DNA from 2 places in the Arthrobacter sp. MDT2-34-1 genome. Region 2 is predicted to be linked to the other one. Evidence: riboswitches for the same ligand, from Rfam matches in the RefSeq annotation. Region 2 holds a riboswitch; the other holds the start of a gene.

Region 1 (6,986 bases), on a different contig from region 2:
CCTTGAAGGACTGTTCCGACTGGTCCAAACTGCCTCAGGCGGACGTCAAGCGCGGCCTCGAAGCCGGGGGCCGAGACGGACTGGAACTGTTCGAAACCGAGGGGCAACAGCTCTGGTACTCCCCCGCCGCCGGGACGATCGGCGGCGCCGCAGCCGCGGCGGGCGACGGACACCCGCGGGCGGACCTGATCCAGTGTTACGACGAATACGTCATGGGTTACACCAAAACCCGCGGCTATCTGGGCGGCAGCGCGCCGGCGGCGCCGGGCGGCGACGTGCCGATCCACGTGCTGCTGTTGGACGGACGGATGGCCGGCAACTGGAGACACGTCCTCCGGCCCGGCTCCGCCGAGCTGCGGCTCAAGCCGCTGCGGGTCTTAAGCGAGCCGGAGCGGCAGGCCGTGGACGACGCGGTGGAACGGTACGGGGCCTTCCTGCGGCGGCCGGTATCGCTCGAACTGACCTGACGCTCCGCTCCCCCCGATCGGGCGCGGCGGTGGGAATCGGCGCGGAGGGCGCGCACCGACGTCGTACCGAGGCCGCTGTCACGCGGGCCGAAAAGTCAGGCGGGCGCGAAGAACGCCTCGGTGAGGGCCTCGTGCAGCTGGTGGATGTCGGTGAGGAAACCGTCGTGGCCCAGCGGCGTCTCGATGGTGTGGACCTTGACCGCCCCGGGCAGCGCCTCGGCCAGCTGCCGCGACTGTTCCGGGAAGTACAGGCGGTCGGAATCCACCGCGGCGACGAAGAACTGCGTGTCGGTGAGGCCGCCCAGCGACTGCTCCAGCGAGCCCCGGCCCCGGGCAACGTCGTGGCTTATGAGGGCCTCGGTGAGCAGGATGTAGCTGTTGGCGTCGAAGCGCGCGACGAGCTTGTCCGCCTGGTAGTCAAGGTAGCTTTCCACGGCATAGCGGCCACGGGCGGACGGCGTAATGCCGCCGAACGGCTGCTCCTCCGCCTGCGGCTTGCGGCCGAACCTGTACTCCAGCTCCGGCTCCGAGCGGTAGTTGATGTGCGCGATCCGCCGGGCGATACCCAGTCCAGCCTCGGGAGCGGGGCCCCCGTAATAGTCGCCGCCGGAGAAGTACGGGTCCAGCCGGATGGCCGCGACCTGCGCCTGCGCGAAGGCAATCTGTTCGGCGGTGCTCGCGGCGCCGCACGCCAGGACGGCGCACCGGGCCGTGCGCTCCGGGAACGTAGCCGCCCATTCAAGCGCGCGGGCGCCACCCATCGACCCGCCGAGCACCGTGTGCCAGCGCCGGATCCCCAGCGCGTCGGCCAGCCGCGCCTCGGCGCGGACCGAATCGCGGATCGTGACGAACGGGAAGCGTGAACCCCACGGCGTCCCGTCCGGAGCCGGCGACGAGGGACCGGTGGAGCCGTAGCAGCCGCCAATCATGTTGGCGGCCACGACGAAATAGCGCTCCGTGTCGATCGTGGCACCGGGGCCTACCAGGTCGTCCCACCAGCCGTCCTCGTCCGAGTAGCCGCGTGCGACATGCGTGCTGCCGGTCAGGGCATGCTGGATCAGGACGGCATTGGACGCGTCCGCATTCAGGGTGCCCCAGGTCTCAAAGCCGAGGACCACCTCGGGCAGATAGCCGCCGGCTTCCAGCTCCAGCGCACCAACCGGCATCCGGCGCAGGATGCCGTCGGTTGCCTGTTCCACCAGTTCCTGCGGTTGCACTATCGTCACGCTGCGCTCTACCTGCTTGCCTAGTCGTCCGCACCCTTGGCGGCGCGGAAACCGGCCTCCAGGTCGGCGATGATGTCGTTGACGTTCTCGATGCCTACCGACAGCCGGACCAGACCGTCGGTCACCCCGGCTGCGACCCGTTCCGCGGCCGAGAGTTGGGCATGGGTGGTCGACGCCGGGTGGATCACCAGCGAGCGCACATCGCCCAGGTTGGCCACGTGCGAGTGCAGTTCAAGGCCGTCCACAAAGCGCTTTCCGGCCTCGATGCCGCCCTTGATTTCGAACGCGACGATGGCGCCGGTCCCCTTCGGGCCGTACTTGCGGCCGCGCTCATACCAGGGGCTGGAGGGCAGGCCGAGGTACGCGACGGAGGCAACGTCGTCGTGCTCTTCCAGGAATTCGGCCACCCTCTGAGCGTTGGCCACATGCCGCTCCACGCGCAGGCTCAGCGTCTCCAGCCCTTGGGCAATCAGGAAGGCATTGAACGGCGAGATGGCGGACCCCAGGTCGCGCAGCAACTGCACCCGGGCCTTGAGGATGTAGGCCAGGTTGGCGCCCAGAGCGCCGTTGACGCCGAGGTCGCGGGCGAAGACCAGCCCGTTGTAGGTGTCGTCCGGCGTGTTGAACCCCGGGAACCTTTCGGGGTCGGCGGCGAAATCGAACGTGCCGGCGTCGACGATCACGCCGCCGATCGCCGTCCCGTGGCCGCCGAGGTACTTGGTGGCCGAGTGGAGCACGATGTCGGCCCCCCACTCGATCGGGCGGATCAGGTACGGGGTGGACAAGGTGTTGTCAACGATCAGCGGCACGCCGTTTTCGTGGGCGATGGCGCTGACCGACTCCAGGTCCAGCACGTCCTGGCGCGGGTTGGAGACGACCTCGCCAAAGAACGCCTTGGTGTTCGGCTTGACGGCATCGCGCCACTGCTGCAGGTTGTCCGGATCCTCGACGAAGGTGACCTCGATGCCGAACTTGGGCAGCGTGGTGCGCAGCAGGTTGTAGGTGCCGCCGTACAGGCTGGGGCTGGCCACGATGTGGTCGCCGGCCTCGGCCAGGTTGAGGATGGAGAACGTCGACGCGGCCTGGCCCGAAGCAAGCAGCAGGGCGCCGACGCCGCCCTCCAGGTTGGCGATCCGGGTCTCGACCGCTTCCTGGGTGGGGTTGCCGATCCTGGTGTAGATGGGTGCCAGTTCGGACAGGGCGAACCGGTCGGCCGCGCTCTGCGCGCTGGGGAACACGAATGACGTGGTCTGGTAGATCGGCAGTGCGCGGGCGCCCGTGGCGGCGTCCGGCTCCTGCCCTGCGTGGATCTGACGGGTTTCAAAGGACCAATCGGCGTTGGACATGGTGCAACTCCTTCACTGGAAGGGGCCATCCGGGATCCGGCCGTGCCGGCATGTCTGTCCCGGGTGTGACCCGCGCTTGCGCACCGCCTTATGGCGGCTGCCTGGTCTTCACCCGGGGCACCCCACCGCGGTTGGAGGGTTGCCGGCCAGCAAACCGGGGTTTTGCGCTGGCACTCATGACCTGCCTCCAGTCTCCGCAGACAAGCCGGCGGCCGCAACAATATGACACCTTATGACTGGGCACCGGTCTCCGGACCGCCTGTCCGACCGTCCGCTTCGTCACTGTTGCCGGCGCGTGCCGGGGAGGCGGAATTGCTGTCCGGAACGGCGCGTTCCCCACGAGCCGCAAATTGAGTGACTTAGGTCACCCTAAGTCGAGAGCGGGTTCACAAAGTGCCAAGATAATGCCATGCGCTTCGACCATGTTTCTTATGCCGCTGAACCCGACGGTCTGGCTGCCACCTCAGAGCGGATCTCCAAAGCCCTAGGCATCGACGCCGTCAAGGGCGGGGTTCATCCCCGCTTCGGCACCCGCAATATGATCTTCCCCCTCACCGACCACCACTACCTGGAGGTCGTGGAGGTGCTCGACCACCCCGCTTCCGACAAGGCCCCCTTTGGCCAGGCAGTGCGGGCGCGGTCGGAAGCCGGCGGCGGTTGGATGGGCTGGTGCGTGGCGGTCGACGACCTGACCCCGTTCGAAGAACGGCTGGGCCGCCACGCGGTTCCCGGCAACCGCAAGTTCCCGGATGGGCAGGAACTGAGCTGGCAGCAGATCGGGATCAAGGGCCTCATCGCCGACCCGCAGGTGCCCTACATGTTGCGCTGGGATGACGGCACCGAACCGCTGCACCCGTCCAACGCCCGCCCCGCCACGGTCAAGCTGATCGGCCTGACCATCGCCGGCTCTTCCGAGCGGGTGGCGGACTGGCTGGGCACGCCGGTCGACGGCCTGCTGGACGACGTCAAGGTCGCCTGGACGGCACCGAACGGTACGCCGGGCATCCTGTCCGTCCGCTTCGAAACCGCCAACGGGATCGTGGAACTGTAAGTTCTCCCGGCATCGCTCCGTTTCGGGCGTCCGCTCCGCGTTATAGAAGGAGCAGACGCCCGAAACGGAGCTTTTGCGTTCACAAGCCCTCCAGATCGACCTGCAGGGCAGCGTTTTTCCACACAGCTCCTCCCCGCGTGCCCGACCGCCATGAGGCCGCCGAGGCTGTCCCGTATGGACGTGAAACTGATCTATGTGAGGGACCTGGAGAAGTGGGGTCCAGGACGCCGGGATGTCGCCCGACAAGCTGCGGAAGGACAATTGGTCCGCTTGCGGCGCGGCGTGTATGCGGCCGCCGGGGAATACTCGCGGTTGCCATGGTGGGAGCAGCAGCGCCTACACATAGAGGCCGCCGTCGGCACCGGACGCACCGACAGAGTCCTTGTCCAGCGCTCTGCGGCGGCGGTGTGGGGACTTCCGGTAATTGGCCGCTCTCTAGACGTGGACTTGTTGGCTTACAACGGCACGCATGGTCGGTCCCGTGGCGGAATCCGGTGGCATCGCAGGGAACTTTTGGAACCCCTCGTTAGCCGCAACGGCTACCTGATCACTTCCCGGGCACAAACCGTTGTCGATGTGGCGGCGCATAGTCCCTTCGCTGAGGCCGTTCCCGCAATGGACCATGCGCTTCGCGTGGACCGCCACCTCGGCCTTCCCGCCCTGCAGGCCACCCGGATTCTTGATCTGGCCGGTTCTTTGCCACCGGGAAAGTCAAACCGCGTGAAACGGGTTCTCGCCTTCGCCGATCCCGCCTCGCAGTCGCCAGGCGAATCGTACTCCCGGGCTCTGATGTACCTGAACCACTTCCCGGAGCCGTTACTGCAGTACCCTGTCTTCGATTCGCAGGGAGTTCGTGTCGGCATCGTCGACTTCTACTGGGAACAATTTCGTCTCGCCGGCGAATTCGATGGTGCAGGAAAATACTCCCGAAACGAGTACCTTCGGAGCCGTAGTCCCGCCGACGTAGTGGAGGCGGAAAAGAGGCGGGAGGACCGCATTCGGGCGACGGGGGCGGGCATGGTTCGCTGGATGTGGGACGCGCTCCAGCCCACAGGTACCGACACACCACTGGGCATCGTCCGGTCCCTTTCCATGGCGGGCCTTCCCCAGGATAGGTGGAACAACTCGTGGACGGGCATGTAGCGGTCAATTCTCCCCGGCACCACTCCTGACTTGGGGGCGAGCCGTTGCGAAGGTTTCGGCTGCGGCTCTGGAGACAGCCGGAGCACGTGTACCAGGCTCCAATAGATGGCCGGCAACTCTTTTGTGCCCGCTACGTGCCGATGCCGATGGCCGGCAACTCTTTGTGCCCGCTACGTGCCGATGCCGATGGCCGGCCCCAGCAGCGTGTAGCCGACGAAGCCGGCAATATCCAGCAGCGCGTGCGCCACCACCAGCGGCATCACCCGCTTGGCCTTTGTATAGGCGTAGCCGAAGACCAAACCCATGAGGAAGTTCCCGATGCCCGGCCCGATGCCCTGGTAGAGGTGGTAGGTCCCGCGCAGGGCGGCGCTGACGAAGATCGCGGACCAGATGCCCCAGCCGAACTTCGCGAAGCGGTTGAAGAGGTAGCCCACCATGACCACCTCTTCGAGGACCGCATGCCGCAGCGCGGACAGGACCAACACCGGAACCGTCCACCAGTATTCATCCAGGGCCGCCGGGACAATGGCGGTGGTGATTCCCAGCGCCCGGCCGGCGGCATAGACGCCCAGCGTCCCGACACCGATCACCAGCGCGAGCAAAAAGCCCAGGCCGAAGTCCAGCCGCGGCCGGGAAAACGTGAACCCGATCGCCCGGAAGGCCGACCGTCCGGGACCGGTCATCAAAAACAGCACCAGGGCCACCGGCACCAGCGCAAAGACGATGCCAAGCATTTGGTACACGAAATCGAAGAGTTCCCGCTCGTTCAGCACCGGGTTCAGTGTGGTCGTCTGCGAGGCCAGCGGAGCGCGGGTCATTTTTTCCAGCAGGTTCACCACGGCATAGACCGCCGACTGCCCGAGCGAGAGTCCCAGGACGATGAGCACTTCCGCCCGGTAGTACTTGACCGTGCGCGGCGTGCTCGCGGTGGCGACCCTCTGCTTGTCCATAGCCTCCATCTTGCCAACAGAACCGCGGGAGTCATCGGCCTGGGGCGCTTCCGTTCCGTGCGCGGCTGCTCCCGTGGCCCGCGTCGGCGCCGGGAACGCTTGGCTGCTACAAGTCCAGCAGCAGGCGCCGGCCCTTGCATCGCGACACGCAGATCATCATGGTGTCTCCGGCCTCGCGCTCGTCGTCGGACAGCAGCGAGTCACGGTGGTCGATCTCACCACCCAGGACGGGGGTTTCGCAGGTGCCGCAGATCCCCTCCCGGCAGGAATTCAGCGGGTGGATCCCGACCGCTTCGAGGGCCTGCAGAATCGATTCCCCGGGTCCCACCGGAACCTCGGTGCCGTCGGCCAATTCGACCGTGAAGGCCGAGTCCCCCGCCTCCGCCGGCGGCTCGGCCGTCCCGGAGGCTGTGAAGCGCTCACAGTGGAAACGCCCGGGGTTGTCCCAACCGTCCGCGATCGATTGAATCACGTTGAGCAGGGGTCCGGGTCCGCAGGCGTAAACGTGTGTTGCCGGCGGCAATTCGTCCAAGAGTCCGGCCAGCGGGTAGAAGCCGCTTTCGTCGTCGGCGTGGATATGGATGTCGCCGTCGAGCGCCTGGATTTCGTCGAGGAACGCCATCGAAGAACGGCTTCGCCCCAGATAAAGCAGGCGCCAGGGCACGCCGGCTTCGGCAGCTTCCCGGATCATCGGCAGAATCGGGGTGATGCCGATGCCGCCGGCGATGAACACATAGCCGGCGGCGGGAGCCAGAACGAAGTTGTTGCGCGGTCCCCGGACCTGGATCTTGGTGCCGGGCCTG
Region 2 (6,986 bases):
CGATGACCCGGCGTCCGCCTCGGGGTTCCAGGTGTACGCCGACCCCGCCGGACACCCCTTCTGCCTCTGCTGGGACGCGTAACGCCGGCCCGCCCTCTCGGGGTCATCACGACGGCGATGCCCCCGTTCGCTAGGGTGTCGCCGGCGTCGCTGCCTCCTTTCATAGCCAGCCGACGACGCCGCCGTCTCCTCCCGCCCATGTGCCGCCGATGTGGACGTTGCTCCCGGTGCGGGCCCGGCGGGGCGGTCAGTCAGGCGGGCGGATCCGCCGGGATGAGGACCGTGGAGAACAAACGGCGGTGCCGCCCCTCTTCAGGGCCGTTGGCCGCCACCTTCTCTGCGGCAGCCCTGATGGCGGAAGTGAAATCCTCGAACTCTTCGTCCGTCATCCAGAGGGCGGTCTGCCGGTAACCGGCCCCGTCGCGCACGAAGTCCGGATTCCCGCCGGCGATGTATTGGTCGAAGGCCCCCAGCAGCCCGGCCGCGAAGGCCATGAAGCCGCGCCGGTGGTCATCGGCCGTCATGGACGCCAGATCGTCCTCGGCCACTGAACTCCTGGCCACGTCCAGTCGAAAGGTGCGTTCGGTGGTGCCGCGAACCGGCCTCTCCTGGGCCACCGCCAGCACGCCGGCCTTGGAGAGGGTGCCTATGTGCCGGTAAAGCGTCGCGGTGGGAACGTCGGGGAGTTCGGCGGAGATCTCCGCCGTGGTCAGCTCACGGTTGCCCAGCAGCGTCTGGACGATCCGCAGGCGTACGGGGTGCAGGATCAGGTCGGCGCTCTGTGAGGAGGACATGGCTCCATGTTCTCACAGTTGACATTGTTCCTACAACTGATAATAATCGTACTGTCCGGTAACCCAGTGGGCGACCAAACGACCAAGACACGAGCAATAAACGACCCGAAGGGAGGCGCGGTGGCGGCGATAGTGGTGGAGAACAAGGAGGTTCTGCTGGAGCTGGACCGGTTCGAGAAAGTTGCGGGGCTGCTCGGCGACCAGCGATTCCCGCTGTCCGCGGTGACCTCCGTCCGGGTGCTCGCGGATGCGTTCGACGGCGTCCACGGCCTGCGGGCTCCCGGGCTTGCGATCCCGGGACGGACTCGGGTGGGAACGTGGCGCGGCCGCGGCAAGACCCTCGCCGTCGCCCGCCGCGGCACCCCGGCAGTGCAGCTTGACCTGGACGGGCAAAAGTACGCCCGGGTGGTCGTGTCGCTTCCCGATGCCGAGGATGTTGCGGCCCGGATCCGGAAGGCCGCCGGCCTGCCCGCCGGTCAGGCGTTCACCGAAGAAGTGGTCAGCTTTTCGTCCGGGACCGTTCAGCTGACGGGAACCTGGGCTGAACCGGCCGGAACGGTCCGCGGCGCCGCGCTGATCCTGCCGGGCTCGGGACCGATCGACAGCAATGCCGACCACAAACGGATGCCGTTGGGCATCAGCCGTGACTTGGCGACGGCACTTGCCGGCCACGGAATCGCTTCCCTGCGCTACGACAAGCGCGGTACCGGCGACTCGGAAGGCACCTTCTGGGCGGCCGGCTTCCGTCAGAACACCGACGACGCCGCGGCCGCCCTCCGCTGGATGGCCGCCCGGAAGGCCGCGGGCCTCCCGGTATTCCTGGTCGGCCACAGCGAAGGCAGCTACCACGCGGCGGCCGTGGCGGCAGAGCCCGGTACCCGGGTGGACGGGGCTGTGCTGCTTTCAGCCTCGGCGCAGACAGGCTTTGAGACAGGCAGGTGGCAGACGGCCCAGATCAGCGACTCGCTGCCCGCCTTCCCGCGCTTGCTGCTGAAGCTTTTCCGCCAGGACCTGGTCAGGGTGCAGGCGAAGTCGGTGGAAAAGCTTCGGGCCACCACCGAGGACGTGGTGCGCATGAAGGGCCGTAAGATCAATGCGCTCTGGCATCGGGAGTTCCTCGACTTCGACCCCGTTCCGAACTTGGAGCGCCTGCACATGCCTGTGCTGGCCATCACGGGCGCCAAGGACGTGCAGGTGGACTCGGCCGACCTGGACATCATCGCGGCCACCGTCCCCGGCCCGGTGACCACGAGGAAGATCGAGGACCTGTCGCACCTGCTGCGCCGCGACCCGAAGGTTCCGACCCTCTCCGACTACAAGCGCCAGATCCGCGAGCCCGTGGACGCTGAAGTGCTGGAACTGGTGGGGAACTGGGTGGCGGAGCACGCCGACGCAGCGGCGGCCCGGTTGGCCGGCTAGCCCCAAACCATCGACTGTTCAGCTGACGCCCTTAAACCGACGGTTTAAGGGCGTCTGCCCACTCCTCGATGAGGGCGGCTGAGGGGGAGAGGGCCAGCGGCGGTTCCGGTGCCGAAGAGTCGCGGGTAGGGTCGAGCCATGGCACACCAGAATGACCCTGAAGTCGTCCGGCGGCTGCTGGAAACCCCCGGCCGCTGGGCCGTCGTCGGCCTGTCCACGAACCCGCACCGGGTGGCCATGCGCATCTCCCGGTACCTGATGGACCAGCTGGACATGGAAGTCGTCCCCGTCAACCTGCAGGGCGACGACGTCCTCGGCCTGACCGGTTACCAAAAGCTCGGGGACATTCCCGGCGATATCGACGTGGTGGACTGCTTCGTGAACTCGCAGAAGGTCGGCCCGGTGGTGGACCAGGCCATCGAAGTCGGTGCCAAGGCGGTGTGGCTCCAGCTGGGCGTGATCGACGAAGCCGCCGCGGAAAAGGCCAAGGCGGCCGGGCTGGACGTCGTCATGGATACCTGCCCGGCCATCGAGGCCCCGCGCTTCGGTTTATAACAGCAGCTCACGGGCTGCGGTCAGCCCTGCCCCGCCTTCGGACGGCCGCCTCGAGTCCCCGCATCACTCGTACACAGCAATGAAGCGGCCGACGACACCTCCCTCGCGAAGCTTGTCGATTGCGCCGGGAATGTCGGCATGCTTGATGTGGTTCATGGGTGGCTTGAGCTGACCGCTCTTCATCAGCTCGTAGATGCCGGCAAGATCCTCCTTGGTACCGGACTTTGAGCCCCTGATGGTGAGCTGGTTGATGATGATCGGGTACGTATTGATGGTCGATTCCAACCGGCCCATGCCCACCTGAACCAGGGTGCCGAACTCCGCGAGTGTTTCGATGGCAGCCGAGGTCGTGGTGCCGAAGCCGGCGTAGTCCACGATCAGCTCCAGGTTCTTGTCCTTGAACTCTTCGATCGAGGCGCCGACGCCAGCCAATCCGATCTCGTCGGCCAGTTTCTGGGTTTCCGGATTGACCTCGGCGCCGTACACCTCGGCGCCGACCAACGCGGCACAGCGTGCACCGATGTAGCCCAGTCCGCCCAGGCCGATGACGCCGACCTTCATGCCGTTCTTAGCCCCGCCGACCGCCATCATGGCATGGTAGGCGGTCAAGCCGGCGTCGGTCGCCATGGCGCCGAGGTCGAACGGCACTTCGTCGGGCAGGGCGACGAGATTGTCGTCGGTCGCGCGAAGCTTGGCGGCGAAGCCTCCATCCCACTTCCCGTAACCCAATGCGTCCCCGTCCGACATCACCGGAGAGAGGCCTACGCGGTCGCCAATCTTCCAATGGTCCATGCCCTCGCCGACCTCGCTGATAACGCCGGCGGATTCATGGCCCATGGTGCGGGGCAGGCCGTGCTGGAACAGCGCCATCCATCCCGGATCATCGAGCGTCGAGACGTCCGAGTGACAGACCCCCGACGCCTTGACGTCGACGACCACTTCACCGGGGCCAGCGTGGGGTTCCTGAACCTCATTAAGCTCCAGCGGCTTCTTCGTGCCGACAAATTGCCATGCCTTCATGATGAACCTCCCGTACGACGGCCAGCGGACGGTGCCCGTCCCGGCCCGGCCATATTGGCAGTGCACCTCCACGGTAGTCCCCTCGTAACCAGGCCAGTAGGGGACAGCCGCACAGAGGGTTGCACCCGGCTCAATGCGCCGGGCGGAAGTCTGCAGCCCCGGCCCGCGGAGCCGGGCGGAAGCGTGCAGCCCCAGCCCGTGGAGCCGGGCGGGGCGACGGGGCGTCGTCGTCATCCGAAGCGGATTCCGTAACAAACGGCAGCAGAATGTCACGGCCTGTCACGTGCTTCCCTGCGCCGGATCGGCCCCGGCATACTCGACTCCAAGATCAAGAGTCCCAACGACAAGCTCTGGCTGGTTGGGCGGCAACCCTCTCCCGTAGCGGGGTGCCCCAGATGAGGATCCGGCCGCGCACAACACCGTGCCCGGCAAGTACGGCCCCCTCCGGGCTGCGCCTCAAACCGTGACGGTTGCTGCGCCGCGGCCCAGGCGGGAGCCCCGCCGTGAGGAGCCAACATGACCGCCGTCGTGACCGACAACAACCCGCAAACCCGCCGATCCCCGTGGAGCGGACAGGCTACCGCCGAGGAACTGGCCCATTGGCAGCAGATAGCCGAAGGCGTTGCCGCCGCGCTGGCCCTGGACGTGCTGGAGCGCGACCGACGCAACGCCGACCCGCACGCCGAGGTGGAGCTGCTGCGCAACTCCGGCCTGCTCAACCTGATTATCCCGGCCGAATGGGGCGGCGAGGGCGGGCATTGGGAAAGCGCGCTGCACGCCGTGCGCATCCTGGCCCGCACCGACGCGTCGATCGCGCAGATACTCGGTTACCACTACGCCAACCTGGGCGCCGTCGTGTTCTACGGTGATGCGCAGGTTCAGGAACGACTGCTCCGCCGCTCCGCGCGGGGCCGCTGGTCCTGGGGCGACTCCGTGAACCCGGTGGACCCGAATCTGGAACTGGTTCCCGACGGCGATGGCTTCCGGCTGAACGGCACCAAGCACTTCTCCACCGGTGCTTCCGTCGGCGACGCCATCCTGGTCAACGCCGTGATCGCGGCCGGACCCGAGCAGGGCAAGTTCCTGGCCCTCGCGCTCGAGCATGACCGAACGGGCATCGGATACCTCGGGGACTGGGATGCGCTCGGCCAGCGGCTCTCGGCCAGTGGTTCGGTGAAGTACGACGGCGTGCAGGTCACCGCCGCGGACATCATCGGCGAGGTGGGGGAGGAGCCTTTCTCCACCCTGGTCACCCCGTACATCCAGCTGGCCTTCGGCAACCTCTACCTGGGCATCGCGCAGGGGGCGCTGGACCGCGGGCGCCGGATCACGCTGGCGCGCCGGAACTCGTGGTTCCTCAGCAAGCAGGAGACCTATGCCCAGGACCCGCTGACCCAGCGGGTCTACGGCGAGCTGGTGTCGCGGGTTGCCGCGGTGGAGGCCCTGGCCGACCGGACGAACGCCAGGTTCGACGCCGTTATCGCCGCCGGCGCGCAGTTGAGCGCGGAAGCCCGGGCGGACCTCGCGCTCGAGATTGCGCGGCTGAAGGTCGTGTCCACCGAGGTGGGCGTGGACGTGGCGAACCGGATCTTCGAGACCACCGGCTCGTCCTCCGCTAAAACCGAGGTCGGGCTGGACATTTTCTGGCGCAACATCCGCACGCACACCCTGCACGACCCTGTCGACTACAAGAAGGTCGAGGTCGGCGCCAACTACCTGCTCGGCGACGTCCAGCCGATTTCGCTCTACACCTGAGCCGAGCAGGACGCCGCCCGCTCTGGCCGCAGCCCGCGGGTCACCTCATGACTGCCGCCATCAGCGGGGCCCACCGCTGCCCCCAACCCGCAGGGCCCGATCACCCCTGCCCCCAACCCGGGCACCTCATCACCACTGCCCGCAACCTGCGGGCACATCTGACGCCCTCAGGGCCGAACCTCCAGGAGAACCACCATGACTGAAACACTCGACAACCTCACCACGGCCTTCGACGCCGCGGCCGTCAAATACCGCCCGATCTTCGCGCGCATCGCCGCCGGGGCGTTAAGCCGCGAGCTCACCCGCGAGCTGCCGTTTGACCAGATCGGTTGGCTGAAGGACGCAGGCTTCGGCGCCGCCCGGATTCCGGCCGAGTTCGGCGGCGACGGGCTGGACTGGGAAGAGTTCACCCGGCTCCTGATCGAGCTGGCCGCCGCGGACAGCAACATTCCGCAGGCGCTGCGTTCACACATTGCCTTGGTGGAGGAGAACCTGTACCACCACGGCCGCACCTCGGACCGCAGTGTTTGGCTGCGGCGCTTCGCGTCCGGCGAGCTGGCCGGCAACGCCTGGACCGAACCGGGCGCCGGGGGAACCGCCACCGTGCTGTCCGAGACCGGCGGCAAGCTGCTGCTGAACGGCCGCAAGTTCTACACCACCGGCACCATCTTCTCGGACTGGATCGATGTCACCGCCAAGCGCCCGGACGGCTCCGATGTCTCGGTGATCATCTCCACCAAGACGCCGGGCGTGGAAACCTTCGACGACTGGGACGGTTTCGGCCAGCGGCTCACCGGCAGCGGCACCACCGTGTTTACCGACGCGGTGGTGGACCCGGCCAACGTGTCCGCCTTCGCCGACCGCTTCCCGTACCAGACGGCGCTCTACCAGCACATCCTGCTGGTGACTCTGGCCGGCATCGCCCAGGGCGTCACCAGCGAAGCCGCAGAGAACGTGCGGGACCGCAAGCGGGTGTTCGGCCACGGAAACGCCCCGCTGGTCCGGCACGACGCGCAGGTCCTCCAAGTGGTCGGCGAAATCAGCGCCACATCCTATGCCGCGAAGGCAACCACCCTCGGCGTTGCCCGCAGCCTGGACCGCGTCTTTGCCTCGCGGCAGTCAGGCGCCGATGCCGAGAAGGCGGCCAACATCGCCGTCGAACTGGAATCGGGCCGGGCGCAGATTGTGCTCAGCGCCTTGGTCCCGGACGCCGCGGGCGCCCTCTTCAACGCGCTCGGCGCCTCCTCCACCAGCACCGGCAAGGCGCTGGACCGGCACTGGCGCAACGCCCGCACAGTCGCCACCCACAACCCGTTCATCTACAAGGCGCGGATCGTCGGTGACTGGGAAGTCAACGGCGCCGAGCCCCCGTACGTCTGGTCGATTGGCGAGGCCAATGCCGACGCCGCGCGTCAGCCACAGAGCGACGGCGCCAGTCAGTCA

Evidence for each region. A riboswitch is a leader RNA that binds a small molecule or an ion and turns the genes downstream of it on or off. The one in region 2 is predicted to bind S-adenosylmethionine.
Region 1: linked by a shared signal. The riboswitch ahead of AC5RVV_RS16565 (bifunctional o-acetylhomoserine/o-acetylserine sulfhydrylase) and the one ahead of AC5RVV_RS14205 (acyl-CoA dehydrogenase family protein) in region 2 are both predicted to bind S-adenosylmethionine.

Annotation. Positions count from the first base shown of each region.
Region 1 is NZ_JBNHGO010000004.1:142,861-149,846, forward strand. Features, by position in the region: gene AC5RVV_RS16555 (winged helix DNA-binding domain-containing protein) at 1-467, shown strand, start outside; gene metX (homoserine O-acetyltransferase MetX) at 563-1,633, opposite strand; gene AC5RVV_RS16565 (bifunctional o-acetylhomoserine/o-acetylserine sulfhydrylase) at 1,714-3,039, opposite strand; SAM riboswitch class IV at 3,107-3,221, opposite strand; gene AC5RVV_RS16570 (VOC family protein) at 3,449-4,090, shown strand; gene AC5RVV_RS16575 (hypothetical protein) at 4,265-5,233, shown strand; gene AC5RVV_RS16580 (CPBP family intramembrane glutamic endopeptidase) at 5,404-6,183, opposite strand; gene AC5RVV_RS16585 (PDR/VanB family oxidoreductase) at 6,290-6,986, opposite strand, start outside.
Region 2 is NZ_JBNHGO010000003.1:170,029-177,014, forward strand. Features, by position in the region: gene AC5RVV_RS14180 (VOC family protein) at 1-82, shown strand, start outside; gene AC5RVV_RS14185 (helix-turn-helix domain-containing protein) at 252-794, opposite strand; gene AC5RVV_RS14190 (alpha/beta hydrolase) at 861-2,213, shown strand; gene AC5RVV_RS14195 (CoA-binding protein) at 2,352-2,768, shown strand; gene AC5RVV_RS14200 (zinc-binding dehydrogenase) at 2,832-3,788, opposite strand; SAM riboswitch class IV at 4,115-4,229, shown strand; gene AC5RVV_RS14205 (acyl-CoA dehydrogenase family protein) at 4,305-5,543, shown strand; gene AC5RVV_RS14210 (acyl-CoA dehydrogenase family protein) at 5,739-6,986, shown strand, end outside.